DNA from 3 places in the Paraburkholderia sp. EG287B genome. Region 1 is predicted to be linked to each of the others. Evidence: riboswitches for the same ligand, from Rfam matches in the RefSeq annotation. Region 1 holds a riboswitch; each other region holds the start of a gene.

What was found. A riboswitch is a leader RNA that binds a small molecule or an ion and turns the genes downstream of it on or off. The one in region 1 is predicted to bind cobalamin.
Region 2: another riboswitch for cobalamin. It lies ahead of AB4Y40_RS24215 (TonB-dependent receptor); the one in region 1 lies ahead of AB4Y40_RS03710 (CbtB-domain containing protein).
Region 3: another riboswitch for cobalamin. It lies ahead of cobG (precorrin-3B synthase); the one in region 1 lies ahead of AB4Y40_RS03710 (CbtB-domain containing protein).

What each region holds. Positions count from the first base shown of each region.
Region 1 covers NZ_JBFRCG010000002.1:208,386-217,831, reverse strand. The annotation lists gene AB4Y40_RS03720 (AbrB/MazE/SpoVT family DNA-binding domain-containing protein) at 1-124, opposite strand, end outside; gene AB4Y40_RS03715 (histidine phosphatase family protein) at 253-882, opposite strand; cobalamin riboswitch at 927-1,072, shown strand; gene AB4Y40_RS03710 (CbtB-domain containing protein) at 1,112-1,330, shown strand; gene AB4Y40_RS03705 (CbtA family protein) at 1,344-2,096, shown strand; gene AB4Y40_RS03700 (ABC transporter permease) at 2,414-3,103, shown strand; gene AB4Y40_RS03695 (ABC transporter permease) at 3,117-3,830, shown strand; gene AB4Y40_RS03690 (ABC transporter ATP-binding protein) at 3,862-4,650, shown strand; gene AB4Y40_RS03685 (GlxA family transcriptional regulator) at 4,684-5,778, shown strand; gene AB4Y40_RS03680 (aspartate aminotransferase family protein) at 6,008-7,225, shown strand; gene aruF (arginine/ornithine succinyltransferase subunit alpha) at 7,268-8,347, shown strand; gene astA (arginine N-succinyltransferase) at 8,344-9,378, shown strand; gene astD (succinylglutamate-semialdehyde dehydrogenase) at 9,381-9,446, shown strand, end outside.
Region 2 covers NZ_JBFRCG010000013.1:77,086-86,531, reverse strand. The annotation lists partial or broken gene AB4Y40_RS24225 (autotransporter-associated beta strand repeat-containing protein) at 1-184, shown strand, start outside; gene AB4Y40_RS24220 (porin) at 245-1,339, opposite strand; cobalamin riboswitch at 1,586-1,720, opposite strand; cobalamin riboswitch at 1,811-1,993, shown strand; gene AB4Y40_RS24215 (TonB-dependent receptor) at 2,098-4,029, shown strand; gene AB4Y40_RS24210 (glutamine cyclotransferase) at 4,078-4,719, opposite strand; gene AB4Y40_RS24205 (helix-turn-helix domain-containing protein) at 4,755-5,975, opposite strand; gene AB4Y40_RS24200 (DUF899 domain-containing protein) at 6,125-6,889, shown strand; gene AB4Y40_RS24195 (DUF2182 domain-containing protein) at 6,898-7,707, shown strand; gene AB4Y40_RS24190 (BON domain-containing protein) at 7,942-8,310, opposite strand; gene AB4Y40_RS24185 (porin) at 8,343-9,446, opposite strand, start outside.
Region 3 covers NZ_JBFRCG010000012.1:126,724-136,169, forward strand. The annotation lists gene AB4Y40_RS22735 (precorrin-8X methylmutase) at 1-500, opposite strand, end outside; gene cobG (precorrin-3B synthase) at 493-1,878, opposite strand; cobalamin riboswitch at 1,965-2,141, opposite strand; gene cbiE (precorrin-6y C5,15-methyltransferase (decarboxylating) subunit CbiE) at 2,236-3,462, shown strand; gene AB4Y40_RS22750 (cobalt-precorrin-6A reductase) at 3,459-4,202, shown strand; gene cobM (precorrin-4 C(11)-methyltransferase) at 4,199-4,930, shown strand; gene AB4Y40_RS22760 (MarR family transcriptional regulator) at 4,933-5,379, opposite strand; gene AB4Y40_RS22765 (hypothetical protein) at 5,483-5,848, shown strand; gene AB4Y40_RS22770 (glutathione S-transferase family protein) at 5,862-6,479, shown strand; gene AB4Y40_RS22775 (sodium:solute symporter) at 6,541-8,016, opposite strand; gene AB4Y40_RS22780 (DUF3311 domain-containing protein) at 8,013-8,228, opposite strand; gene AB4Y40_RS22785 (MarC family protein) at 8,474-9,151, shown strand; gene AB4Y40_RS22790 (class II glutamine amidotransferase) at 9,207-9,446, shown strand, end outside.

The DNA.
Region 1 (9,446 bases):
TGGCAAGGCTGGCCGGAATGCGCACCGCAAGGCTGTTTCCCCAACGCTTCAGGGTTTGTATCGCCATTTCGTCCTCGTACTGAATCAGCCGCCTGGCCAATAACGTGTTGAGCTTGATGTCCATACCTGATCGCGGTGTATCTACGTGGTTGATACAGTCCCGATGCTAGGCCTCGGATAGGTGTGTGTCAACGCGTTGATACGTGTAGTTTCGCGGCGCATGGACGCAGATCAAGGAATGCCGTCCCTGTCTCAGTCCATCGCTGCGAGCCATACCCAGCCGTGCTCCGAGCGGCGCAGCGCCGTCACGGCAAGCGGCGCGATTTCGATCGAGCGAAAACCCGACGACGGCGCGCCCAGCGCGTGAAGAATCGCCGCCCGGATCACGCTCGAGTGCGTGAAGGCGATCAGGGTGTGTCCCGATTCGGGCAGCGCATCGAGCCAGGCGCCGACGCGCGCGCGGACATCGTCGAACGAGTCGCCGCCGTCTGGCGGCCTGAAGCCTGGATCGCGCGTCCATGCCGCAAGGGCTTCGGGCGCTTCCCGCGCGAGATCCGTCAGGCGCCGGCCTTGCCACGCGCCGAAGGCGGCTTCGGCGAGCGCGTCAGCTGGCGTTGCCCCCGCGAAGCCTGCCGCGCGTGCGCTCGCGCGCGCGATCGCTGCGGGACTCGTGAGCGCGCACGGCGCCTCGCCATGGCGATGACCGCCGGCCAGCCGCACGTGCCAGCGCTCGCGCCAGGCGGCGAGCGCCTCGAGTGCGCGCGCGTCGAGCGCTGCTTCGGCGTCACCGCCCGCTACAGGCACGTCAGGCTCGTGCGGGAACGTGCCCGAGCGCAGCGCGGCATTGGCCGCATGGCTCACCAGCCAGACTGTCGTCGACATGCTTCTCCTTTTGCTTCGCCACTCTGTGGCTGACATTCGAGCCGCGGCCAGCCGCCGCAGCGCGTAGAATACAGGCTCCACGACACGCGGAAGCCGGTGCAAGTCCGGCGCGGTCGCGCCACTGTAACTGGTTGCCGTCGAAAACATCGAAGCAACGGAAGTCAGACCTGCGCGTCGTGAACCACTCTTTCAACGACTAGCGGGGCGCGTAACCCCAGGAGAAGTCAGCATGTCCGAAACCACATTCCCCTTGCAGCACGCACCGGCCGCGCCGGCGCCCATTCCGCTGCGGGAGATCCTGCCCTGGGCGATCTTCGGCGGCCTCATGCTGCTGCTGGCCCTGTACTTCGTGGGCGCCGAGCAGGGCGCCACCGCGATCTTCCCGGGCATGTACGTCCACGAGTTCGTTCACGACGGCCGCCATCTGCTCGGCTTCCCCTGCCACTGACCGGGAGCTGAACATGGTTGGCAAGTTGCTGGTACGCGGCATGCTCGCAGGCATCGCCGCGGGACTCCTCACGTTCGGCTTCGCGAAGATCGCGGGCGAGCCCCAGGTCGATCAGGCGATTTCCTTCGAGGAGAAAGCGGACGCCGCGAAGGGCGAAGCGCCCGAGCCCGAAATCGTCAGCCGCGAGACCCAGGCGAGCTTCGGTCTCTTCACGGGCGTGATGGTCTATGGCGCGTCGATCGGCGGGCTCTTTGCGCTCGTCTTCGCGTATGCGAATGGCCGCGCGGGGCGTCTTTCGCCGCGCGCGCTCTCGGCCTGGCTCGCGCTCGCGGCGTTCGTCGCGATCTACATGGTGCCGAACATCAAGTATCCGTCGAATCCGCCCTCGGTCGGCGACCCGGAGACGATCGGCTATCGAACCGGGCTCTTCTTCCTGATGATCGCGATCTCGATCGCCGTGTCGGTGTTATCGCTCAAGGTGCGCGCCGCGTTCGTGCCGCGTCTGGGCGTCTGGAACGCTTCGATCGTGGCGCTCGTGCTGTTCGTCGTCGTGATCGGCGCGGTCCAGCTCGCGCTGCCGACGATCAACGAGGTGCCCGCCGCGTTCCCGGCCGTGCTGCTGTGGAAGTTCCGCACGGTGTCGATCGGCATGCAGCTCATTCTCTGGACCACGATCGGCCTGCTGTTCGGCGCGCTCGCCGAACAGCTGCTCGGCGCGAACGCCCGTGCGGGCAGCGCACGCGGCACGCAAACGCGCGCCGCGTAAGCTCCGCCGGGTCGCGGCGCGCACGCCGCGCGCCTATCGAAAAAGCGACCCCAAACTTGCGTAAATGCCCCGCGCGCCTCGCGTGCCGGGGCATTTTTTTCCGCCTTTCAAAAGCATCGCGCCCGCGGCTGTGCGGGCCTGATCCGCACGCGCCGACGCGTCGCGCGGCAATGCTGCACTGCAATATCCGCGCCGCGCTAGTTTGAGCAATCCATTTTGCACTGAGACGATCCGCGCCAGTTCATCGGTTTCGGCGGCGCCCACGTGCCGCGCGAGGCCGCCCGAAACGACAAAACAACTTTGTTCCGGAGACGCGCGTGATCCTTTACGGCTTTGGCCCGGTGCTGCTCGCCGGCACGATCCAGACCATCGAACTTTCGCTCCTCTCGCTCGGCGTGGCTGTCCTGCTCGGCCTGGCGGGCGCGGCGGCCAAGCTCTCGTTCAACCGGCCGCTCGCGGCCGTGGCGACCGCCTACACGACGCTGATCCGCTCGGTGCCCGACCTCGTGCTGATGCTGCTGCTCTTCTACAGCATCCAGATCGGCGTGAACGAGGCCACCGACGCGCTCGGCATGGCGCAGATCGATATCGATCCGTTCGTGGCCGGCGTCGTCACGCTCGGCTTCATTTATGGCGCGTACTTCACCGAAACCTTTCGCGGCGCGTTTCTCGCGGTGCCGCGCGGCCAGCTCGAAGCGGGCCACGCCTACGGCATGAGCGGGGCGCGCGTGTTCGCCCGCATCCTCTTTCCGCAGATGATGCGGTTCGCGCTGCCCGGCATCGGCAACAACTGGCAGGTGCTCGTCAAGGCGACGGCGCTCGTCTCGATCATCGGTCTCGCCGATGTCGTGAAGGCCGCCCAGGACGCGGGCCGCAGCACCTTCAACCTGTTCTTCTTCCTCGTGATCGCGGCGCTCATCTATCTCGCGATCACCACGCTCTCGAACTTCGCGCTCGTCTGGCTCGAACGCCGCTATTCGGTGGGCGTGCGTCACGCGCAACTGTGAGGAAAAGGCCGTCATGAACGAAATCATCCAGCAATTCGGCCGCGCGTTCCTTTACTGGGACGGCGAGCATGTCTCGGGCCTCGCGATGACGCTGTGGCTGCTCGTGATCTCCGTCGCCTTCGGCTTCGTGTGCGCGGTGCCGCTCGCCGTGGCGCGCGTCTCGAGCCGCCGCTGGCTCTCGCTGCCGGTGCGTTTCTACACCTACGTGTTTCGCGGCACGCCGCTCTACGTGCAGTTGCTGCTCATCTACACGGGCGTGTACAGTCTCGCGTTCATCCGTTCGGAGCCGCTGCTCGACGCGTTCTTCCGCAGCGGCCTGAACTGCGCGGTGCTCGCGTTCGCGCTCAACACCTGTGCGTACACGACGGAGATTTTCGCGGGCGCGATCCGCGCGACCTCGCACGGCGAAGTGGAAGCGGCGCGCGCCTACGGCATGAGCCCGTTCACGATGTACTGGCGCGTGATCCTGCCTTCGGCGCTGCGCCGCGCACTGCCGCTGTACAGTAACGAAGTGATCCTGATGCTGCACGCGACCACGGTGGCCTTCACCGCGACGGTGCCCGACATTCTCAAGGTCGCGCGCGACGCCAACTCGGCCACCTACCGCTCGTTCGAGTCGTTCGGCCTCGCGGCGCTGATCTACTGTGCGGTATCGTTCGTGCTGGTGGCCGCGTTCCGCCGCGCCGAAAAACGCTGGCTCGGCCATCTCGCCGTGCGCACCCGCTGATTCACTGGAACACCGGAAACTGGAGACCATCTTGGCTCAGACGCAATCCTCAGATAGCAAGCTCGTCGCGCGCGACATCCACAAGCGCTACGGCGACAACGAGGTGCTCAAGGGCGTCTCGCTCGACGCGAAGAAGGGCGACGTGATCAGCATCATCGGCGCGAGCGGTTCGGGCAAGAGCACCTTCCTGCGCTGCATCAATTTCCTCGAGAAGCCGAACGCCGGCGAGATCGTCGTGGACGGCGAGGCCGTGCGCACCAAGGCGGGCCGCAACGGCGACCTGGATGTGGCCGACCACAAGCAGTTGCAGCGCATCCGCACCAAGCTCGCGATGGTGTTCCAGCACTTCAATCTCTGGTCGCACATGAACGTGCTCGAGAACGTGATGGAAGCGCCTATCCACGTGCTCGGCGTGCCGCGCAAGGAAGCCGAGGACCGCGCGCGGCAGTATCTGGAGAAAGTGGGCCTCGCGCCCCGCGTGGAGAAGCAATATCCGTCGCATCTTTCGGGCGGCCAGCAGCAGCGCGTGGCGATTGCGCGCGCGCTCGCGATGCATCCCGACGTGATGCTGTTCGACGAACCGACTTCGGCGCTCGACCCCGAACTCGTGGGCGAAGTGCTCAAGGTGATGCAAAAGCTGGCCGAAGAGGGCCGCACGATGATCGTCGTCACCCACGAAATGGGCTTTGCGCGCAACGTCTCGAATCATGTGATGTTCCTGCACCAGGGGCGCACGGAGGAAGAGGGCTCGCCCGCCGATGTGCTCGGCGCGCCGAAGAGCGATCGCTTGCGTCAGTTCCTCTCCGGCAGTCTCAAGTAAGCGGCGCGTTCAGTCTCGCGCCGCGTCTTGCCGATGGTCCGTTCCGCCGCTCTTCCTTCCGCTTCAGTTCCGGCCGCCGCGCCCGGGGGCCAGGTGCCGCTCGCGCGCGCCAGCCGCACGACCCAGGTGGCGATCGTCGCGCTGCCGCCCGTTTCGATGTCGGGCGTGGGCCCGATCGTCGACGCGCTCAATCTCGCCAACGAGATCGACGGCCGCGCGCTGTACCGCTGGCAGATGTGCTCGTGGAACGGCCGCCCCGTGCCGCTCGCGGGTGGCGCGCAGTGGCCCGCCGACTGCGCGTTCGGCGACGCCGTTTCAGCCGACTGGCTGATCGTCGTGACCGAGCGCTACCAGCAGTTCGCCGACTACCGGCTCTTTCTCGCGAGCCTCGCGCGTGTGGGGCAGCGCACGCCACTCGTCACGGGCATTCACCACGGCATCTGGTGGCTCGCGATGGCGGGGCAGTTGCAGGGCTACCGCGTGGCCGCAAACTGGGAAACCTTCCAGCAGTTCGCCGAGCAGTTCGAGCGCACCATCGTCACGCAGCACATCTATGAAATCGACCGCGACCGCGCGACCTGCTCGGGCGGCCAGGCCACACTCGACTTCATGCTCGCGATGATCGGCCGCGACCATGGCCCGGAACTCGCCGAGCGCATTGCCGACGCGCTGGGCGCCAGCACGCTGCGCAGCGGCGACGAGCGCCAGCGCATTCCATTCGTGACCGCGCCCGGCGAGCGGCACCCGCGCCTGAACGACGCGCTCAAGCTGATGGAGGCGAATATCGAGGACCCGCTCACGACCGACGAGATCGCGAATCTCGTGGGCGTGTCGCGGCGGCAGCTCGAGCGGCTGTTTCGCCAGTACCTCGGCGCGATGCCGTCGAAGTATTACCTGGGCCTGCGCCTTGCCAAGGCGCGCTCGCAATTGCAGCGCACCAGCAAGTCGGTGGTGCAGATCAGTCTCGCGTGCGGGTTTTCGTCGGCGGCGCATTTTTCGAATGCGTACCGCGAGCGCTTCGGCGTGACGCCGCGCGAGGACCGCCGCAACTGGATCGAGCGCCAGCACGGCGGGGCCGCCGCCGAACCGCGCGCGGGCGCGCTCGTCGAGCCGCCGGAAGTGCAGTGAAGCTGGCCGCGGCGCAGCAAGCGCCCGGACCTTGCAGGTTCCGTACGAAAAAACGCGTCGCGCCTGCGCAAGACGTTTGCGCGCAGCTTGCCTACACTGCACAGGTGTCGACGGGCTTGGCGCTGGAGCGCTTAGTCCCGTCCCATGCAACGCCACCTGAGCGAAAGGGCACGGCCCCAACGCACACCGACCCCGAATTCGACACGCACTGAGTAAAAGAGGAATCGCCATGAACGACCAGACTGTGAGCCGCAAGACCTTCGACGAAGTGATGGTGCCGTGTTTCTCGCCCGCGCCGTTCGTGCCGGATCGCGGTGTCGGCTCGCGCGTGTGGGACACCGAGGGCCGCGATTACATCGACTTCGCCTGCGGCATCGCCGTGACGTCGTTGGGCCATGCGCATCCGGAGCTGCTGCGCGTGCTGCAGGAGCAGGGCAGCAAGCTCTGGCACATCGGCAACGGCTACACCAACGAGCCGGTGCTGCGCCTCGCGCGCCAGCTCGAAGCGCTCACGTTCGCCGATCGCGCGTTCTTCGCGAACTCGGGTGCGGAGGCCAATGAGGCGGCGCTCAAGCTTGCGCGCCGCGTGGCGTTCGATCGGCACGGCGCCGACAAGTTCGAGATCGTCTCGTTCACGCAGTCGTTCCACGGCCGCACCTTCTTCACCGTGAGCGTGGGCGGCCAGCCCAAGTATTCGGAGGGCTTTGGCCCCGTGCCGGGCGGCATCACGCATCTGCCGTACAACGACATCGAAGCGGCGAAGCGCGCCATCGGCGCGCAGACCTGCGCCGTGATCGTCGAGCCGGTGCAGGGCGAGGGCGGGGTTATTCCCGCCGATCCCGCGTTCCTGCGCGCGCTGCGCGAAGCGTGCGACGCGCACGGCGCGCTGCTGATTTTCGACGAAGTGCAAACGGGCGTGGGCCGCACGGGCCACTTCTACGCCTACGAAGATACGGGCGTCACGCCCGACATCCTCACGACCGCCAAGGCGCTCGGCAACGGCTTCCCGATCGGCGCGATGCTCACGACCGAAGCGATTGCCGCGCACTTCAAGGTGGGCGTGCATGGCACGACCTATGGCGGCAATCCGCTGGGCGCCGCTCTGGCGGGCAAGGTGGTCGAGCTCGTGAGCGATCCGGCGCTGCTGGCTGGCGTGCGTGCGCGCGGCGAAGCGATTCGCGGCAAGCTCGCGAAGCTCAACGAGCGCTTCGACATGTTCAAGGAAGTGCGCGGCAAGGGGCTGTTGATCGGCGCCGAACTGAACGCGCGCTTTGCGGGCCGCGCCAAGGACTTCAACGGGGCGGCCGCGAATCGCGGCGTGATGATGCTGATTGCCGGGCCGGATGTGCTGCGCTTCGCGCCCTCGCTCATCATTCCCGAAGCGGACCTCGACGAAGGCTTTGCGCGCTTCGAGCAGGCCTGCGCAGACGTGATCGGCGCACGCTAAATCGCAACCCAGCCGCAACCCAGCGCACACACAGGATCGACGATGCTATTCGTTCGCCCCGCCAGGCTTTCCGATCTCGACGCGATCGCCCACATGGCGCGCACCGCGCAGCCGGTGCTGCATTCGCTGCCGCACGACCGCGCGGCGCTGGAAGCGCGCATCGCGCTTTCCGAAGATTCGTTTCGCGCGGACGTGGACTTCCCCGGTGAGGAGTTCTATCTGTTCGTGCTCGAAGATTCCGCCACGGGGCGGCTCGTCGGCACCTCGAGCATCGTGGCGGCGGCCGGCTACGCCGAGCCGTTCTACGCGTTTCGCAACGACGCGCTGATTCACGCGTCGCGCGAGCTGCACGTGAACCGCAAGATTCACGCGCTGACGATGTCGCACGAACTCACGGGCAAGAGCCGCCTCGCAGGCTTCTACATCGAGCCGTCGCTGCGCGGCGACGCGGCCGCGCATCTCATGTCGCGCGCACGCATGATGTACGTCGCGATGAACCGCCGGCGCTTCACGCCTGAAGTGTTCACGCTGCTGCTCGGCGTGACCGACGACAAGGGCGTGTCGCCGTTCTGGGAGGCCGTCGGGCGCAAATTCTTCGGGCGCGACTTCAAGGACATCGAACTGGCGTCGGGCGGACGCAGCCGTACCTTCATCGCCGAGGTGATGCCGGCTTATCCGCTCTACGTGCCGCTGCTGCCGGAGCCCGCGCAGCGCGTGCTCGGCGAGCCCGATCCGAGCGCCTTGCTCGCTTACGAAATTCATCTGGAAGAGGGCTTCGAGCCCGACCGCTACGTCGATATTTTCGATGCGGGTCCGGTGCTCACCGCGCAGGTCGATCGCACGGCTTCCGTCGCTGGAAGCGAGACGCGCACGGTGCGTGAAGTTGCGCTCGCAACGAATCGAGAGGGCGCGGCGTATCTGGTCGCGAGCCAGCATGCGGGCGAGTTCCGCTGCGTGCTCGCGACGCTGCCCGAAAGCGAGAAGGGCGCCGGCATCATCGCGCCGCTCGACGCGAGCGCGCGCGCCGCGCTCGGCGTGCAGGACGGCGAGCCGGTGCGCTGTGCGCCGCTGTATCGCGCCACCCCGCAAACAGAGGACGCTTATATGGGAGACGCACAATGATCGTGGTACGCGTCGTGCAAACGGGCGACGTGGACGCGCTCGTCGCGCTCGCCCAGGAAACGGGCCCCGGCCTCACCACCTTCAAGCCCGACCGCGAGGCGCTCAAGGCGCGCATCGAGCGCGCGCGGCGCACGCTCGCAGGCGAGGCCGCGCCACGCGAAGCGGGCTACTTCTTCGTGATGGAAGACACGGCCACGGGCGACGTGGCGGGCGTTTGCGGCATCGAAACGGCCGTGGGCCTGGAGCAGCCGTTCTACAACTACCGCGTGAGCACCGTGGTGCACGCAAGCCAGGAGCTCGGCATCTGGACGCGCATGCGCGCGCTCAATATCTCGCACGATCTCACGGGCTACGCCGAAGTGTGCTCGCTCTTTCTTTCGCCGCGCTATCGTACGGGCGGGGTGGGCAGCCTGCTGTCGCGCTCGCGCTTCATGTTCATCGCGCAGTTTCGTGAGCGCTTTCCCGAGCGCCTGTGCGCGGAATTGCGCGGCCATTTCGACGCGCAAGGCACGTCGCCGTTCTGGCGCGCGGTCGGCTCGCACTTCTATCAAATCGATTTCAACGCTGCCGACTACCTCAGCTCGCACGGGCGCAAGTCGTTCCTCGCGGAGCTGATGCCGCGTTACCCGGTGTACGTCGAACTGCTGCCCGAGGAAGCGCAGGCTTGCGTGGGCCTCACGCATGCAGACACGATTCCCGCACGCCGCATGCTCGAAGCCGAGGGGCTGCGCTACGAGAATCACGTCGATATCTTCGACGCGGGCCCGGTGCTCGAATGCCATATCGGCGATTTGCGCACGGTGCGCGACAGCGTGGTCGTGCCGGTCGAGATCGGCGAGGCGCATGCCGAAGAGGGCGTGCGCTCCCTCGTATCCAATACGTCGCTCGGCGATTTTCGCGTGGGTTTCGCGCCGGGCGTCGTGCACGACGGCGTGTTCACGCTGAGCGCCACGGAAGCGGCGGCGCTGAACGTCGCGGCGGGCGAGCCGGTGCGCGTGCTCGGCCCGGCAGCAAAGCAAAAACAGGGATGACCATGAACGAGCTTTACATCGATGGGCAATGGTGCGCGGCCTCGGGCCCCGCGTTCGCTTCGCGCAAC
Region 2 (9,446 bases), on a different contig from region 1:
GGTGGCGGGCGGCACGCTGCATGTGAAGTTCGTGAACGGCTATACGCCGAAAGCGGGCGACTCGATCGACGTGATCGACGGCAGCGGCGCATCGGTGAAATTCGCAACGGTCACGGTGGATGGTTTCAAGGCCACGCCCGTTTATTCTTCGACCGGCGTTTCGGTGAAGCTCTCGGCTTCGTGATGTAGTCACTCAGCAAAGCGGCCCCGAATCGCGATGGTTCGGGGCCGTTTTGCGTGTGAATCAGAAGCGATGCCGGATGCCCGCCGCCACGAGCACCTGGTTGCGGCCGGCCGACGGGTCGCAGGTGTTGATCATCGCAAACGCACCGGACGACGCGCGCTGATAGACCGCCTCCGTATACACGTCCGTGCGTTTCGACAGCTGATAGTCGGCCTGCAGCGCACCTTGATGCCAATGTGCGGAGGTCGCGCCCGTATAGGCATACATGCCCGCCAGCGAGAACGCGGGCGTCACCTGCCACAGCGCATTCACTTCGTAGTTGCTGAAGGCGATCGACGGCAGCGGCACGCCGCCATCGGCCTCGCTCACACTCGTATGAATGGAACGTGACCAGGCCGCGCCGAGCGTCACGTCGCCGAGCGCGTAGCTCATGCCCGCGCCAATGGTGTCTTCGCGCTGCACCGCGACCTCGGTCGGCACGAGGCCCGCACCCGGCAGCACCGACGTGTCGTACGCACCCACCGAAGAGGCACCGCGTCCGTCGATGTGCATCCAAGCCACGCCGGCGCTGAACGGGCCGCCCTCGTAATGCGCGCCGAAGCCGTAGGCGCGGTTTTGCGCGAAGCGCCCCGCCGCGTTCGAAAACGCGTACATCGCGCCGGCGCTGAAACCGCCGTATGTGGCGCTCGCGAACTTCACCGCATTCGAGGCGAGCCAGGAATTGTTGGCGTTGTCGTTGTCGAACGGATGGCCGAATGCCGTGCCGCCCGCGCCGCCCGTCAGCGTGAACGGGGCGAAGTAGTCGTGCATCGTGTCGTACTGGCGGCCCAGCGTGATCGTGCCAAATCGTTCGGATTGCAGACCAACGTAGAACGGATGGTCGTTGAAGGCTTCGCCGGAGGTGACCGAGAAACCGCGCTCGAGGCGAAAGATCGCGGCGTTGCCGCCGCCGAGATCCTCGCTGCCCTGCAGGCCCCAAAAACTGCCGTCGATCAGGCCCGAGCCTGCGCGATACTGGCTGCGGCCCGCAACGTCGCTGACATAGTCGACGCTAGCGTCGATCTCACCGTACAACGTGACCTGCTGCGCCGAGGCGCCAGCGCCTGTGAATGCCAACGCCGCCCCGCCGAGGGCGGCCAGAATGTGCTTGTTCATGAGTCTTCTTGTTTGTGCTTGTAAAGAATGCATGGACGAGCGCCGTCAGCCCTCGCTTGGTGCGGCGAGGTGCCCCGACGTCGTCGTTAATCCGTCAATATCCAGCGTGCTTTTGAACAGCGAACGCCTGGTGGCCCGTGAGCGGTCTACGCCGCATCAGGGCCGGTGGTGGTGGCCGGATTGGCCCGCTTTTCCAAGGTGGGAGGGTGTGCATTGACGGCTCCTTGGGTTACGCGCCCGGGAATGAGTCGTGAAATAAACGTAGCGAGGTCTGACTTCTGGCTCGATTGACAGCCAGTCACAGTGGCGCGACCGCGCCGGATTCTCACCGGCTTCCCTGCTGCGTTTCGCTCGTGCAGCGCCTACGCGCGAAAAACAGCTGCAAGGATAGCGTAAGTTGCGGGAGCGGCCAAACCGGGTGTTTTCGCCACACGACACACGTCAAAGGTTGACGCGGCGAATGCGCGGCCATTACCCTTGCGCGCTGATGGTTCCCGGCGACGGGATCAAAAGGGAACGCAGTGCAAGACTGCGGCTGCCCCCGCAACTGTTAGCGGCGAGTCCATGCCAGAGCGTGCCACTGGGAAACCGGGAAGGCCGGCAACGGACGTCGACCCGCGAGCCAGGAGACCTGCCATCAGCCGAGTCCAGCAGCCGCAGCGGGCGGGGATCCCCAATGCGCAAAAGCACCGCCCACGCGGCGATCGCCCGTTGCACGGACAGCCCGTTTTTCAGGAGCTGTTTCCAGCCACCGCATCATGAAGTTTCGCCAATTCGTATTGACTTCCGCCGCGCTCGCCTGTGCGTGGCAAACCGCGCATGCCGCCGACGCATCGCCGACCCAGACACAGCAGCAAGCCGGCGACGGCACCACGCTGCCCAATATCCTCGTCGTGGGCGACGCGCAGCATCTGCCGCAATCGTTCGACCAGCGCTACGCGAGCACCCAGGTGCTCACGCGCGAGGACCTCGACCGCGTCTCCCCCGCCGACCCCAGCATCGCGCAGGCGCTCGCCACGCTGCCCGGCGTCACCGTCTCGCAGACCGGCGGGCCGGGGTCGTACACGGGGGTGAGCATCCGCGGGTCGTCGGCCGACCAGGTGGCCGTGTTCATCGACGGCATACGCATAGGCTCCGTCACCACGGGCACGGCCGAATGGGCCGATCTGGCGACCGCCTCGTTCGACCGCGTCGAAGTGATCTCGGGCCCCGCAGCCTCCTCGTTCGGCGCGGATGCCGTGGGCGGCGTCGTGCAGCTCTTCACGCGTCATGCGTCGAACCAGCCGAACCAGACCACCGTCTCGTTCGGCGGCGGCTCGAACAAGACCTTCGACACGCAGGTGCGCACCTCGGGCACGATCGGCTCGACCGGGCCGCTTTCCGCACTGAGCGGCCTCACCTACTCGCTGGGCCTGCACGACTACAACACGGCGGGCATCGACGCGACCCAGCCCTGGGCCTACGGCCACGAAGACGGCCGCAACCCGTACCACGCGCAGAACCTGGACGCGCGCCTTGGCTACGCGCACGACAACTGGTCGATCTCGACCTTCGCGCTCTACCACCGCTCCGATCTCTCGTTCGACAACGCGGGGGGCAACGACCGCCAGCGCGACAACCAGCTCACGACCGGCCTCGCGTTCCACCTCGACATCACGCCGACCACGCAGTTCGACCAGTCGGTGGGCTACGCGACGGACCGTCAGTTCCTCTATTCGAACGACCCGACGATCCCGACCGACGAGATCGACTCGACGCGCTTTTCCACCTCCACGTCGATCACGCATCAGGAAAGAGGCCACACGCTCTTCGGCATGCCGCTCGACGGCGAGACCAAGCTCGCCTACGACTACACGCGCGAGATGGCGTTCCTGCCGGTGGATGTGCCGGGCGGCCTGCCGGCGCGCAACGATTCGGCCGTGTCGATGCATCAGTCCACCACGCTCGGACCCGTCACGCTGTTTCTGGCGGGGCGGCACGAGATCGTGCAGGGGCAATCGGTGAATACGGGCAACGTCGCACTGTCGTGGGCGATCACGCCGGTCTACACCGCGCGCGTTTCGTACGGCAACGCGTTCCGCCTGCCGACCTTCAACGACCTCTACTATCCGGGCTACTCGAATCCCAACCTGCTGCCCGAACGCAGCGATTCGGTCGAAGCCGCGCTCGACGCCACCACGTCGATCGGCACGTTCACGGCGGCCGTGTACGACACGCGGGTGCACGACCTCATCACGTACAACTCGCAGACCTTCCTGCCCGTGAACGTGGGCCGCGCGCACATTCAGGGGCTCGACCTCTCGTACAAGGGCACGCTCGGCAAGTCCACGCCGGTGAGCCTCGCGGTGGGGATCCTGAATCCGCAGGACGTGACCGACCAGACCTGGCTCAATCGCCGCCCGCGCCAGACGGCGAGCCTGAGCGTGGATCACACGTGGGACGAGTTCCAGCTCCACGCCCTCAGTACCGGCGTTTCGCTGCTGTATAACGGCTCGACGTTCGACGACCAGCTCAACACGATCTACCTGCCTTCGTGGACCACGGTGAGCCTGCGCGCGTCGTACAAGGTCAATGCGCATCTCGCGCTTTCGGCCACGCTGGCGAACGTGTTCAACCGGCAGTACGTGACCGCATACGGGTACAACACGCTGGGGCGCACGGCGTTTGGCAAGGTGACCTATACGTTCTGAGCGTTGCGTGCGAGCGGGTGCGTTCAAGCGTTTCGCGCGCCCGCTCGCCTAGCCCTCGCGCTTCGGCCGCCGCACCGCGCGAATCTTCCCGCTGTTGCCGCCGCCGCAGAAAAACTGCTCGCCGCCATCGGACTCCAGCCCCGAAACGGCGGTCCCCGGCGGCATGTCGAGCTGTTCCAGCACTTCGCCCGTGCCCGGATCGATGCGCCGCAAGTCGCTCTCGTCGCCTTCCCAGGTGCCGTGCCACAGCTCGCCATCCACCCACGTCACGCCCGTGACGAAGCGGCTCGATTCGAGCGTGCGCAGGATCGCGCCCGTCTGCGGATCGACCTGATGGATCTTGCGCTCGCGATACACCCCGACCCAGAGCGTGCCGTCTGCCCACGCGAGTCCCGAGTCGCCGCCGCCTCCAGGCGCGGGAATCGTGGCAAGCACGCGGCCCGTTTCAGGGTCGATCTTGTGGATGCGGTCCTCGGCGATCTGAAACAGATGCCGGCCGTCGAACGCCGTGCCCGCGTGTGCCGCAATGTCGATCGAGCGCTGTGTCTGGCCGCTCTGCGGATCGAGCGACGCGATGCGCTCGCCCACGGCGAACCACACCTGCTTGCCGTCGTACGAGACGCCGCCCACCTTCTCGATGCCGGGAAAAGGGCCGTACTCGCGGACGATTTCGGCAGTCGTTCGTTTCATGGTTTCCTCCTTGAATGACGGGACAGGCGTTCATCCTAGTCGCCTGGCAGCGGCGCGGGGAGTAACAAGGTCGTCGCGAATCCGGGGACGGGCGGCGTGGTCCAGCGGCGCGCGCGGCCGTAGCCGAACGACTGCACCTTGTCCGCCGCGGCGAGCGAATCGAGCGCGCGCTGCACGGTGCGCTGGCTCGCGCCAAGCGCCAGCGCCAGCGCCGAACTCGACCACGATTCACCATCGGCGAGAAAGGCCAGCACGGCGGCGTGCTTTTCTTCCACGGGCCGTGCCAGCACCACCACTTCGCTCGCGTGGCGCGGCGCCAGCGCGAAGCCCTGCTGGGTCGCGCCGATCTCCGCCACGTCGCGCATCAGCGTGCGCAAGCGGCCGATTTCCACGCGCAGGCGGGCGCGATGCGTTTCGTCGGCGTGCTTCGTGCGAAAGGCGCGGGCGATGAGCGCGTCGCGCGGCACGTCGGCGGGCCACGCCTCGGCGAGCGCGCGGGCGAGCACGAACAGCACGGGCCGTCTTGCGAGTTCGATGACGGTCGGGCCCTCGCGCGCGACGTAGCGGCACGCGTCCACGACGAGCGCCTTCGAGGCGAGCAGCGCCTCGACGTCTTCCAGCAGCAGCACCCGCTCTTCACCGCGCGCGATGAGGCGCGCCGCCGGCGAGGTCAACAGCAGCGCGGCGCTCTCGATCTCGGCGCTCAGCGCCGCGATGCCCGCCTCACGCGCGGCGCGCGCGGCCGCGGAGAGCGCGCGCCGCGCCGCCTGCGTCTGAATGCGCCGCATGGCAATGCCGGCGGCGATCAGCTCGTGCGCCGCACGCAACGCAGGCGGCAGCGGCGCGGGATCGGCTTCGGCAAGCATGCCGCCGGCCTCGTCGAGGCGGCCGATGAGCAGCAACCGGCGTATTTCCAGGTAGCGTGCGTGCGCGGCATTGAGACGGTCGCCATGGGCCTCGAGCGTTTGCCGCGCCGCAGCGAGCGTATCGGTCGGCCAGCCGAGGTCGCGTGAGGCGAGCGCGATTTCGGCCTCGGCGACGACACAGCGCGCACGCGCCACGGCCTCGCGCGAGCCGAAGCCGCGCGCCGCGCTGCGCAGCAGCGCTTTGGCGCGCGCGAAGTCGCCGAGCTGCGCCATGGCGATGCCGCGCAGCGCGAGCGCGGGCGCGTCGTCGCGCAACGCGACCCGGTTCAGCGCGCCGAGCGGATCACCGGCCGCGAGCGCGCGCGCCGCCGCCGTGATCAGCGAATCCATGGTCATGGGAATCCCGCCACACTTGTCACTCCCCCTCCTCCTCGGTCCGGACCTAATCTAACACGGCGATCAAACGAATCATCGATCGAACGGCATGGCCATGCGCACAGCGCGCCGCCATCATAGTGAATCCATAGGAGGACCAGGCAATGGCAACCCATACCACAGGAACGCGCGAAGACTGGCTTGCGGCGCGCATCGAACTGCTGGCCGCCGAGAAAGAACACACGCGCCGCGGCGACGCACTGGCGCAGCAACGCCAGGCGTTGCCGTGGGTGCGCGTCGACAAGACGTATCGCTTCGAAACCGAAGAGGGCGGCGCCACGCTCGCCGATCTCTTCAAGGGGCGCTCGCAACTGCTCGTTTATCACTTCATGTTCGGACCGGATTACGCGGCGGGCTGTCCGTCGTGCTCGTCGATTGCGGATGGCTTCGAAGGCATCGCCGTGCATCTCGCGAATCACGACGTGCGGCTCATGGCGGTCTCGCGCGCGCCGCTCGCGAAGCTGCTCAGCTACCGCAAGCGCATGGGATGGCATTTCCCGTGGGCCTCGTCGAGCGGCAACGACTTCAACTTCGATTTCAACGTGGCGTTCACCACCGCGCAGCAGCGCGCGGGCGACATCGAATACAACTATGCGCGCAGCGGCCACGCCATGGACATGAATCCGCCGCCCGCGCCCGTTGCCGAGTTCGCGGCGAGCTGCGGCACCGACGCGGCGACCTACACGCGCGACCGTCCGGGCCTGAGCGCGTTCGTGCTCGAGGACGGCGTGGTCTATCACACGTACTCGACCTATGCGCGCGGCCTCGATGGCGTGTGGGGCATGTACCAGTGGCTCGACCGCGCGCCGAAGGGACGCAACGAGGCCGGCATCTGGTGGCACCGGCATGACGAGTACGCAGAGAGCTGAGGCGCATCATGGATAACGTCGGCATGACGGTACGGCTGCGCGGCGGTACACCGCGCGCGATTTTCTTCGGCGTTGCGTCGCTGGTCTGCGCGGCGAGCGCGGCGGCAACGTTCGTCTGGTGCGCTTCGATGCAGGCGATGGGCGGCACGCCGATGCCTGGCGGCTGGACGATGTCCACGCTCTGGACGCCCATATGCGGACGCACGTGGTTCGACGCCGCCGTATCGTTTGCCGGCATGTGGAATGTGATGATGGTCGCAATGATGTTGCCCGCGGTCGCGCCCGCTTTGTGGCGGTATTTCGAGGCGCTGGGCGACGCACGCGCGGCGCGTGCGGGTGGGATGACGGTGATGGCCGGTGCGGGTTACTTCTTCGTGTGGCTCGTAGTCGGGGGGCTCGTGTTCGCGGCGGGGGCGCGACTCACCGCGCTGGCCGTCGAGGCGCCAGCGCTAGCGCATAGTGCGCCGGCCCTGGCCGGTGTGGTCGTCGTGATGGCGGGCGTGCTGCAGTTCTCCGCGTGGAAAGCGCGGTGGCTTGCGTGCTGCGGGAACGTGCCGTCGTGCGGGCATGCGCGGTTCGATATGCAGGCTGCGCTGCGTCACGGCCTGAAGCTCGGCCGGCATTGCCTGTACTGCTGCGGAAATTTGATGGCGGCGCTGCTTGCGGCGGGCGTGATGGATCGGCCTGCGATGGCGCTGGTCGCGGCGGCGATCGCGGCGGAGCGGTGGATGCCGGGCGGCACAAGAGTCGCACGCGGGATTGGCGCGGCTGCGATTGCGGCGGGCCTGGTGATGCTGGTGCGGGCGTTGGCTGCATAAAAAAATCGCCGTTCCGCACTCGCGAAACGGCGATAAAACGCTCCGACTCTAACGTCGAACTCACGCCTCCAGACTCGCGCCTGCACACGAGTCTGATCGACGCTCCGGACTGTTACTGGCAATCCGGAGTAACAGCAGGAGGCTGACTGGATTCAACCTCCGTGCTGCTGGGCGAAGCCCGGCGCGACCGGGGGGACTCCCGGCCTCACCGCACTCCGCGCCTCTGGTGGCGGCTCACATGCCGCCTAAAGGTTTCTGAACCGTCAGCTTGTTCGTCACCGAAGTCACGCCAGGAACGCCCCTGGCGATCTCGGCGGCTCTGTCGACCTGCGCCGCATCCGTGACCGTGCCATTGAGCGTAATCGCCCCATTTTTGGCACTGACGCCGATACTGCCGCCTTGAATTTCCTTGTGCTTCGCGAGCGCGCGGTACACCGCGCGCCGCAGCTTGGTGTTGCTCGGCGTCGCGGGTGCCTCGGTGCTGGCCGCCGCCGAGGCCGTAGCGCTGGGCGCGCTGGCCTCGGTTTGGGCCGAAGCGTTCAGGGACGCCGCGGCGAGCAGCGTGACGAGTGCAAGGCTGAGGGTCTTGTTAAATGTGTTCATTCCATACTCCAATGGTGGCTTCTGCTCGCGGCTTAAAAGGTATGGCGCAGGCCGACGTTGACAGCCGTGGTGTTGCGACCCGGGGCGACAGGCGTGCCGTAAATGAGCTCCTGGTTCATCTGGCCGCGGTTGGACACATAGCCGCCCTGGGCATAAACCAGCGTGCGTCCCGAGATGTTGTACTCGGCGCCGAGTACGTAGGCAGTCGACTGGTTCGAGTTGTTCCGGTTGTCCTTCAGGTAGTAAACGCCCGAAGTGACGTTGAGCGCCGGCGAGAAGCGATAGCCAAGACCGCCCGTCCACATGTCAAAATCACCGGAGACAACCAGTGACTTCGGCACCCCGTTCGTGTTGGCCGGATTGCGGCCGTTGGCGAACGAGCCCGAGACCGAGAGCCCGTGCCACGTGTATTTCGCGCCGAAATAGATGAAGCGGTTGTTGTTCTGGCCGGTTGCCGGCGTCGCAGTCGGCGGGTTCGAGTACCCGTACGGGTTCGCATCGTGACCGTTGTAGTAGACGGCATCGGCGTTCAGGCCAAAGCCCGAGTACTTGAGGATGGCCGACTCGCGCGTGCCGCCCTGGGGCTGCCCTGCCACGCCGCCGGGCGCGTATTCGAGTGCAGTCGAAAGACCGTAAAACGACGGCGAGTTATAGACAATCGCATTGTCGTCGTAAAGCGCGCCAATCTGGGCATTCGTGTTGTTCCCCGCCCAGCCCGACATCGTGTTCATGGTCAGCCAGGCAGTCAGCGTGCTGCCGAAGTACTGCGCATTACGCACGTCCGTTTCGGCCATGGCGTAGGCCATCGGCGCAAACTGGCGGCCGAAGTCGATCTTGCCGAACGGACCCGAAAGGCCGATGGTGGTGACCTGGTTGAAAATCGCGCTCGCCGTTGCCGAGCTGTTCAATCCCGTCTGCCCGTTGGAGCTGTTGAACGATCCCTGGAGCTTGAAGTTGGCCGCGTATCCGCCGCCCAGGTCTTCCCTGCCCTTCATGCCGAAGATGCTCGAGTAGATGCCGCCGTCCTTGAGCGCAAAGATAGAGCCCGCGTTGCCATTGAATAGTTTGCCGCCCACTGTCTTGGGCGCGAAGGCATGCTGCGCCGACGTGCTCTGGTAAAGCAGACCGGAGTCCAC
Region 3 (9,446 bases), on a different contig from region 1:
GCGCCGACGAAGCCGACGGGAAAGCCGAGGATGAGCGCGGGGCGTGGGGCGCCGGCGGCAATCATGTCGAGCAGATAAAAGAGCGCGGTGGGCGCATTGCCGATCGCAACGACGCTGCCTGCCAGATGCGGCCGCCACAGTTCGAGCGCGGCTGCCGAGCGCGTGTTGCCGATCTCGCGCGCGAGATCCGGGACGGCGGGGTCGTCGAGTGTGCAGATGACGGCGTTGTCCGCGGGCAAGCGCGCGCGCGTCACGCCATAAGCGACCATTTTCGCGTCGCAGAGAATCGGCGCGCCGCCCGCTAGCGCGTTGCGGCCCGCCGTGCCCGCGCCCGCGGAAAACGCGAGGTCGGCGACCACGTCGACCATGCCGCATGCATGAATCACGCGCACGGCGAGTTTTTCGAGGTCGGCGGGAATGCGCGAGAGGTCGGCTTCGGCGCGGATCGTCGCGAACGACTCGCGATAGATCGCCTGGCCGTCGCGAATGTAATCAGACATCTTGGGTACTCCGGGGCCGCTGCGCGAGTGCCAGCGCGGCGGCTTCGATCGTCAGGCTGCGCGCGACGAGCCGGCCGAAGCCGCTTTGCGTATCGTCGCGCTGGTACAGGTCGTAGTGGTCGGGGGCGCTGGCGAGCAACGTGAACGGCGCGCAATGCGCGGCCGCGCAGGAGCGCTCGCAGCCGCTCAGGTGGGCTTCGGCGCCGGGCGGCAGCAGGGCGGCGAGGCGCTGGGCGTCGGCTTTCGTGTCCGCGCGGCTTTTTGCGCATCCCGTCGAGCCGGTGCACGCGATCAGGCGCGCGAGCGGGTCGGCGCGCGAGACGATGAGACCGAGCGCGTGCAGGCGTTCGAGCGCGGCGGGCATGGCGTGCGCGGGCACGTTCGGCAGCAGCACGCCTTGCCAGGGCGTCACGCGCAGCGTCGCATCGCCCGAGTCTTCCGCGAGCGCGGCGAGTGCGCGCAGCGTTGGCGCGTCGATACGGCCGAGCACGGGCTGCGCGCCCACGTAGCCGCTGCCGTCGGCGTGCAGCGCGTGCGCGCCGAGGCGCAAGCCGGCGGGGCTCGGCGCGCGGCGCCACGCGTGCAGCGCGGCATCGACACGCATCAGCGTGCATTCGCCATGCTGTTGCGCGCGCTGCAGCAGCGCATCGAGCGAATGAGTGGCGAGGACGTCGCGCATGCGGGTGGCGTCCGCGTCCGCGAGATCGAGGAACGCATGCAACAGCGCGCGCATCGATGCGCAAACGTCTTCGGCCGCGAGCGTGCCGACTGGCTGCGCCGTGGGGCAACCTGCGAGCCCCAGCGCGAAGCGCACCGTTGCGCCATAAGGCAGCGCGGCGAGCCAGATGTCGTGCGGATGCTCGAGCATCGCCACACGCTCGCCGCCGTCCAGTTGCAGCGCGAACTTGGGCGAGAGCGCGGCGAAGCGTGGCTCGCGCTGCATCATGTCGATGAGCGCGGCGGCGAGTTCCGTCGTGTCGCACAACGCGTCAGGGTCGAGGCCCGCGAGCGGGCTCAGCATCACGTTGCGCAATTCGTCGGCGGCGCACGCGCGCTCGACCGGGCTCGCGGCGTCGATGCCGGCGGGGCCGAGGCCCGCGCCGATCAGCGCAGCGCTCAACGCCGCTTCCTCGCCCGCGCGCACGCCGCGAATCTGCACGTTCGCTCGATTGGTCAGTTCGAGCACGCCGCTCGCGTGCGTCGACGCTGCGTCGGCGAGGGCGCACGCACGCGCGGCGCTCAGCACGCCGCCGGGCAGACGGATGCGGCACAGGCCGCCGTCGCGCGCCGCGACCACGCGCACGAGCCCCGGGCACGCCGAGGGGCGGAGCACGGCCAATGCGGCAGCGGGCGAGACGGGCTTCGTTGCGTGTTTCAAGGCATTACCGGGTAAGCATCACGCTGGAGCGGCGCGCTGCAGGCGGGCAGCGGCAGCGATATCGGTACACCCCGCCCGATATGGGTTCGCGCGAACAGTCGGCCGGCAGGTCTCCTGGCTCACAGGTCGTCGACCGCATCGGCCTTCCCGGTAATACCAGTGGCTCAGGTGGATGCGGTCTCGCTGCTCACAGTCGCGGGGGCGGCCACAGCTTGCTGTGTTCCCTTTTATGCCTTAACGGCGCCGTCGGACACGGTATTATGCCCGTTTTCACGCGCGTTCCGCCCCACAATCGGGCTGCGGGCCCGTGGCGGCGTAGAGAAACAGGCAACAAAACAGGCAACGGCGGGAGAACGCATGCAGGGCAAGCAGGCATGGCTGACGGTGGTGGGCATCGGCGACGACGGCTACGCGGGGCTCGGGCGCGACGCGCGGCGCGCGCTGTTCGACGCGGCCATCGTGACGGGCGGCGAACGCCATCTCGCGATGCTGCCCCCACGCGTGCGTGCGCGGCGCGAGGCGTGGCCCCAGCCGTTCAGCGTGGAGGCGCTGCTCGCATACCGCGAGTCGAATGCGTCCGTATGCGTGCTCGCGAGCGGCGACCCCATGCTGTTCGGCGTGGGCGCGACGCTCGCGCGCCGCGTGCCGCCCGGTGAAATGCGCGTGCTGCCCGCGCCGTCGTCGCTCTCGCTCGCGGCGGCGCGCATGGGGTGGGCGTTGCAGGATACGGCGATGGTCTCGCTCGTCGGCCGTCCGCTCGATGTGCTGCGCCGCCATCTCTACGCGCGCTCGCGCGTGCTCGCGTTGAGCGCGGACGGGCGCACGCCCGCGGCGCTCGCCGCGCTGCTCGCCGAAGCGGGCTTCGGCGCCACGCGTTTTGCGGTGTTCGAGCATCTCGGGGGCCCGCTCGAACGCCGCATCGAAGGCCGCGCCGACGCGTGGCACGTCGAACAAGCCGCGGCGCTCAATCTGGTCGCGTTCGAATGCGAAAGCGATAGTGCGCAGACGCCCGCGCGCGGTTGGACGCTCACGCCCGGTCTTCCCGACGACGCCTTTCGCCACGACGGTCAGATCACGAAGCGCGACGTGCGCGCGCTCACGCTCGCGCGTCTCGCGCCGACGCCCGGCGCGCTGCTGTGGGACGTGGGCGCGGGCAGCGGCTCGATCGGCATCGAGTGGATGCGCTCGCACGCCGCCTGCCGCGCGATCGCGATCGAGGCGCACGCCGAGCGTCAACGCTTCATCGAGCACAATCGGGCGGCGTTGGGCGTGCCGGCTTTGCAACTCGTCGCGGGCCGCGCGCCCGACGCGCTCGCAGGACTCGCCGCGCCCGACGCGGTCTTCATCGGCGGCGGCGTGACCGTACCCGGCGTGCTGGACGCATGCTGGGCGGCGCTCGCGAGCGGCGGGCGGCTCGTCGCGAACGCGGTGACGTTGCAGAGCGAAGCGGCACTCGTGGCATGGCGCGCACAGCACGGCGGCACGCTCACGCGCATCGGCATCGGCGAGGCGCAGCCGCTGGGCGGCTTCGACACCTGGCGTCAGGCCTTGCCCGTCACGCTTTACGAGGCCGTCAAGCCATGACGGCGCGCATCCTGCTGCTCGGCGGCACCGGCGATGCGCTGGCGATCGCGCGCACGCTCGGCCCGCAGCACGTGTACTCGCTCGCGGGCCTTGGCCGCGTGCCCGCCGATCTCGCCTGCGCGGTGCGAGTGGGCGGCTTTGGCGGGGCAGAAGGGCTCGCGCGCTTTCTCGCCGACGAAAACATCGCGCTCGTTTTCGACGCCACGCATCCCTATGCCGCGCAGATCAGCGCCAACGCGGCGCGCGCATGCGTGGCGGCAGACGTGCCGTACTGGGCGCTGCGGCGTGCGCCGTGGCAGCCGCAGCCCGGCGACGACTGGCGCATGGTGAGCGGCTGGGCCGGGGTAGTCGAGGCGATTGCGCCGTTCGCGCGCCCGCTCTTCACGCTCGGGCGCGAGCCGCTCGCGCATCTGAGCGAAGTGCCGCCGCAGCAGCACTGGACGATCCGTTGCCTCGAAGCGCATCCCGGCCACGCCCGCGCATGCATCATCGATGCGCGCGGGCCGTTCACGGAAGAAGGCGAGCGCGCGCTCTTTACCGAGGCGCGCATCGACGTCGTGGTCAGCAAGAACAGCGGCGGCGCCGCGACCGAAGCGAAGCTCGCCGTCGCGCGCGAACTGGGCTTGTCGGTGGTGATGATGCAGCGCCCGCCGCTGCCCGACGCGCAACGTGAATTCACGTCGGCGCAAGCGGCAATCGACGCGCTCGCGAACCCTATTCAGCGGAGTTTCCACGCATGACCGTTTTCTTCATCGGCGCGGGGCCGGGCGATCCTGAACTGATCACCGTGAAGGGCCAGCGCCTCGTGCGCAGTTGCCCCGTGATTCTCTACGCGGGCTCGCTCGTGCCGCCGGCCGTGCTCGAAGGCCACCGCGCGCATAAGGTGGTGGACACGGCGCCGCTCACGCTCGACGAGATCGTCGCGCTGCTCGAAAACGCGCATGCCCAGGGCTTCGACGTGGCGCGCGTGCATTCGGGCGACCCGTCGCTCTATGGCGCGATCGGCGAGCAGATCCGGCGCTTGCGCATGCTCGGTCTTCCTTATGAAGTCGTGCCCGGCGTGACCGCGACCGCTGCGTGCGCGGCGGCGCTCGGCAGCGAACTCACGCTGCCCGGCATTTCGCAGACGCTCATCCTGACGCGCTACGCCACCAAAACGTCGATGCCCGAAGGCGAGCAGCTAGGCGACCTCGCGCGGCACAAGGCGACGCTCGCGATTCACCTGGGCGTGCGCCATATCGCGCGCATCGTCGACGAATTGCGGCCGCATTACGGCGAAGATTGCCCGGTCGCGGTGATCTATCGCGCGAGCTGGCCCGACGAGGAACGCGTAACGGGCACGCTGGCGGACATCGCGCAGAAGGTGCTGGCGACTGATATCGAGCGTACGGCGCTCATTCTCGTGGGGCGCGTGCTCGCGGCGGAAGGGTTTGCGGATTCGACGCTGTATGGGGCGCAGAAGCGCTAAGGCTACGAAAGCGCGCGTAAGTGTGCCCGCAGCTTGTCCACCTCGCCCTCGGCGAATTCCTTTTCGATTTCGTCATGCGTTTGCTGCCAGAGCGGAAACGCCGCGTTGAGCAGCCGATGCCCCTCGTCCGTGAGGCTCAGCAAGCGGCTGCGCTTGTCTTCCGGGTCCTGCTCGATCACGACGAGACCGCGCCGCTCCAGCGGCTTGAGCGCGGCCGTGAGCGTGGTGCGGTCCATGGCCAGCAGCGACGCCACGTCTTTCATGCCGGGCGGATGCGGCCGGTTCAGCGACATCAGCAGCGAAAACTGCCCGTTCGTGAGATCGAGCGGCCGCAGCACGTCGTCGAAAATGCGCGCGAGATTGCGTGCCGCCCGCTGCATATGCAGACACAGGCAGCAATCGCGCACCAATAGCGTGGTTTCGAAGGGAAGTTTCTTTGCGCGTGCCATGTTGCAATTATGTTGATATCAACCTATGCTGTCAAGGCCGGATGAGCGACATACCGTTGCTCCCGTTTTCAGACCAGCAACCAGACCAGCAGTTGGAGGACACATGAGCGATCAGAAACTGTTTCTCGCTGTTTTTCTCGGTACCAAAGACAACGCGCGCATGAAGGGTTGGGCGGCGCTTTCCGAAGCGGATCGGCACGCAAAGGAAAAGGAGGGCATAGCGGCCTGGCACGCGTGGGTCGAAAAGCACAAGGCGTCGATCGTCGATATGGGCGGCCCGCTCGGCAAGACCAAGTCGATTGGCGAGCATGGCATCGCGGATACGTCCAACGCGCTAACGGGCTATACCGTGCTGCGTGCCGCATCGCACGAAGAGGCCGCGAAGCTGTTCGAAGGGCACCCGCATTTTTCGATTTTTCCGGGCGAGGGCGTCGAAGTGATGCCGGTTCTGCCGATTCCCGGTGTCTGAACGGAGGCGCGCCATGAAACTCTACGGCTTTGCTGGCACCCGTTCGCAACGCGCGCTATGGGGCCTCAAGGAAGTCGACGCCGATTTCGAATTCATCTCGGTCAATCTGCTCGCAGGCGAGCACAAGCGGCCGGAATACCTGCGCATCAATCCCGCGGGCAAGGTGCCCGTGCTGATCGACGGCGACCGCGTGATTCCCGAATCGGCTGCCATCGTGCTGTATCTCGCGGATAAATATCCTGAGAAGGCGCTGTTGCCAGCGGATCTCGACGAACGGGCGCAGGCGTATCGCTGGACCCTGTTCGCGGTCACCGAGCTGGAGCAGCCGCTCTGGAGAATCACGCGGCATTCGTTCCTGTATCCGCCGGAAAAGCGCAGCCCCGCCGAAATCGAACTCGCGCGGGAGGACTTCAGGACCATGGCCGCGGTGCTCGAAAAGCATCTCGAAGGACGCGAGTTCATCGTCGGCAACCAGCTTTCCGTCGCCGACTGCGTGACGGTGTATCTGATGGACTGGGCCAACGAAGTGCAACTGCTGGACGGCTTCCCGCGTTTGCAAGCGTATCTCGAACGCCTCTACGCGCGCCCCGAGGCGCCGCAGCGCATCGCCGAAGCGCGCAAGGCGGCATAAATGGAAAACGGCCCAACCGGATCACGCCGATTGGGCCGCCTCGCTATCGCGTTACGCCATCTCAATGCGCCCGCGCATGCTCATGATCCACATGCGTGCGCGGCTGCGTCACCGTGCTCACCACCACGAGCACGATCACGTTCACGAACAGCGCAAGGAAGCCGATGTTGACGTCCTTGAGCGCGTCCGGCGCGAACGGAATCAGCTGAGCCACGCTCACATGCGTGAGCGTCGTGGCGATCACCACGAGCACGCCCGCCACGATGCCGCAGAACGCGCCTTGCTTCGTCACGCGATTGTGCGCAAAGAGGCTGCACACCAGCGCCGGGAACAGCTGCGTGACGAAGTTGTAGCCCATCAGCAGCAGCGCGACGATGGTGTCGCCGCCCTTGAGCGTAAAGCCGACCGCCACGAGCGCGATTACCGGCACGAAAATGCGCGCGAGCTTCGCGACTTGCGCGTCGTCCGCGCTCTTCGAGAGTGCGCCGCGATAGACGTCGTTGGCGAGCAGCGTCGAAGCCGTGGTGAGGATCATCGAGCCCGGCACGAGTGCGGTGAGCACGCCCGCAGCGCCGATGACGCCCACGAACCACGGATCGAACGTCTGCAGCGCGAGACGGAACAGCGAGAGGTCGATGTCGGAGCCCTTGAGGCCCGGCACCTTGAGCACGGCCGCGAAGCCGCAGAAGAACACGAACAGCAAAATGAGTTGATAGAGCGGCAGGATCATCGCGTTGCGGCGGAAGATGCGCTCGTTCTTCGCGGTGTAGACCGACATGAACGTGTGCGGCCACATGAAGAAGCCCAGCGCCGTGAGCAGCACGGTGGACTGGAACCACGTCACGCTCTGGCCTCGCGCCGGGAACGTGAGGAAGCCGGGCTTGGCGGCGTCGATGGCGCGGAACATCTCGCTCAGGCTGCCATAGTGGTGGATCGGCAGGTAAATGCCGAGGAACACGGCAATGGCGAGAATCATCGTGTCCTTCACGACCGAGTTCCACGCGCAGCCGCGCACGCCCGAAACGATCACGTAAGCCGTGACCACGGCCGCGCCGATCCAGATCGCCGCCGTGGAGGAGATCGCGCCATAGGAGGCCGTCGTCACGATGATGCCGAGGCCCTTGAGCTGCAGGACGAGATACGGCACGAGCGCGAGCACGCCCACACACGCCACCAGCACGCCCAGCGCGGGGCTCTGGTACTTGCGCGCGAAGAAGTGCGGCTGCGAGACGAGCCGGTGCTGCTTGGCGAAGCGCCATACGGGCGGCAGCATCCAGTACGAGAGGATGTATGCAAGCGTGCCGTAAGCCAGAATGTAATAGACGGGCGCGCCCTTGCCATAGGCGAAGCCGCTGCCGCCGAGGAACGTGAAGGTGGTGTAGATCTCGCCCGCCATCAGCAGGAACACGAACGCGGTGCCGAAGCTGCGGCCGCCCACGGCCCACTGCTCGAGGTTCATGTCGTGCCCGCGGCGGGCGCGCATGCCGAGGTAGAGCGCGACGAAGGTCATCGCCGCGATGATGATGAGGGCGCTCATGATCGCACCTCCGCATCCGCGTCGCCCGAAAGCCGGTTGACCGGGTCGAGCCGGTAGACGATCCCCATGATCACCGCGGCCAGCACGACCCACATGACGATCCACGCGAGCACGAGCGGCATGCCGAGCACGAGCGGCTCGGTGCGATTGACGAACGGCACCCCTAACAGGATGCCGATAAAGGGCAAGGCAGCGAGCAACCGCAGTGACATGGCAACTCCTCTTTCATATAAGAAGAAAAGAAACGTCGCGTCGGGGTGCGAGGCCACTCACTCTATGCTTGTGAACGCGCCCCGTAAAGCTGCCAAAAATACTGAAGGACTTGCCGTAAAGTTTGGTGCAATGCGCCATTTTCGGGGGCATCGAGCGACATCGATCCGGCACGCGTGACGCCGATCCGGCTACACTTCTGGCAGCCCGGCGCGCTTTTTGCGCATGCCCTTAACGGATCGACTCCATGATCGAGAGCCTGATTTCAGACATCCTGTTCGGTTTCACCGGACTCATCAGCATCATCAATCCCTTGAGCGGTGCTTTTGTTTTTCTCGATCGCACCACGACGCTTACCGACGAAGAGCGGCGCCTGCTCGCCAAACGCGTGGCGATCAACGCGTTCTTCGTACTGGTCGGGGCTTTTTTCGTCGGCACGCCCATCCTGCATTTCTTCGGTATTTCAATGGAAGCGCTGCGTATCGGCGGCGGCCTCGCCGTAGCCGTGGCCGGCTGGCAAATGCTCAACGCGCCCGAGCCGGAGCCGCCCGCGGTCGATCATCCGGTCAAGCCCGTGAGTGCGAGTTCGGCTTCCGGCAAGGCCTTTTTTCCGCTGACCATTCCGCTCACCACCGGCCCGGGCTCCATCGCCACGGCCATTGCGCTGAATGCCAACCGCACGCACAAGCTTTCGGCGTGGCTGCTCTCGAGCTTCGCGTCGCTCGTGATCTCCGCGCTTGTCATGCTCGTGATCTATTACGTGTACAGCCGCGCTGCGCGGCTTTCGCAGTACCTGGGTGTGGAAGGCACGCGCGTGGCCATGCGCGTGTCGTCGTTTCTGCTCCTGTGCATCGGGGTGCAGATCATACTGACTGGCCTGACCGGCTTTCTCACGCCGATCGCCGACCTGCGCGCCGCGAAGTAGCGGCGCTGTCAATCGGGCCGGCGTACACAAGCGTTCTCACGCGAAGGAGACCATCATGTGCCGCTGGCTTGCGTATAGCGGGAACCCCGTGCAACTCGAAACCGTGCTATTTCACGCACGGCATTCGCTGATCGACCAAAGCCTGCATTCCACCAAAGGCGCGACCACCACGAATGGCGACGGCTTCGGCATGGGCTGGTATCAGGACCCGCACGACATTCCCTATCGCTACCGCAGCGTGCATCCCGCCTGGAACGACCGCAACCTGCGCGAGCTGGCGCGCGCGGTGCGTGCG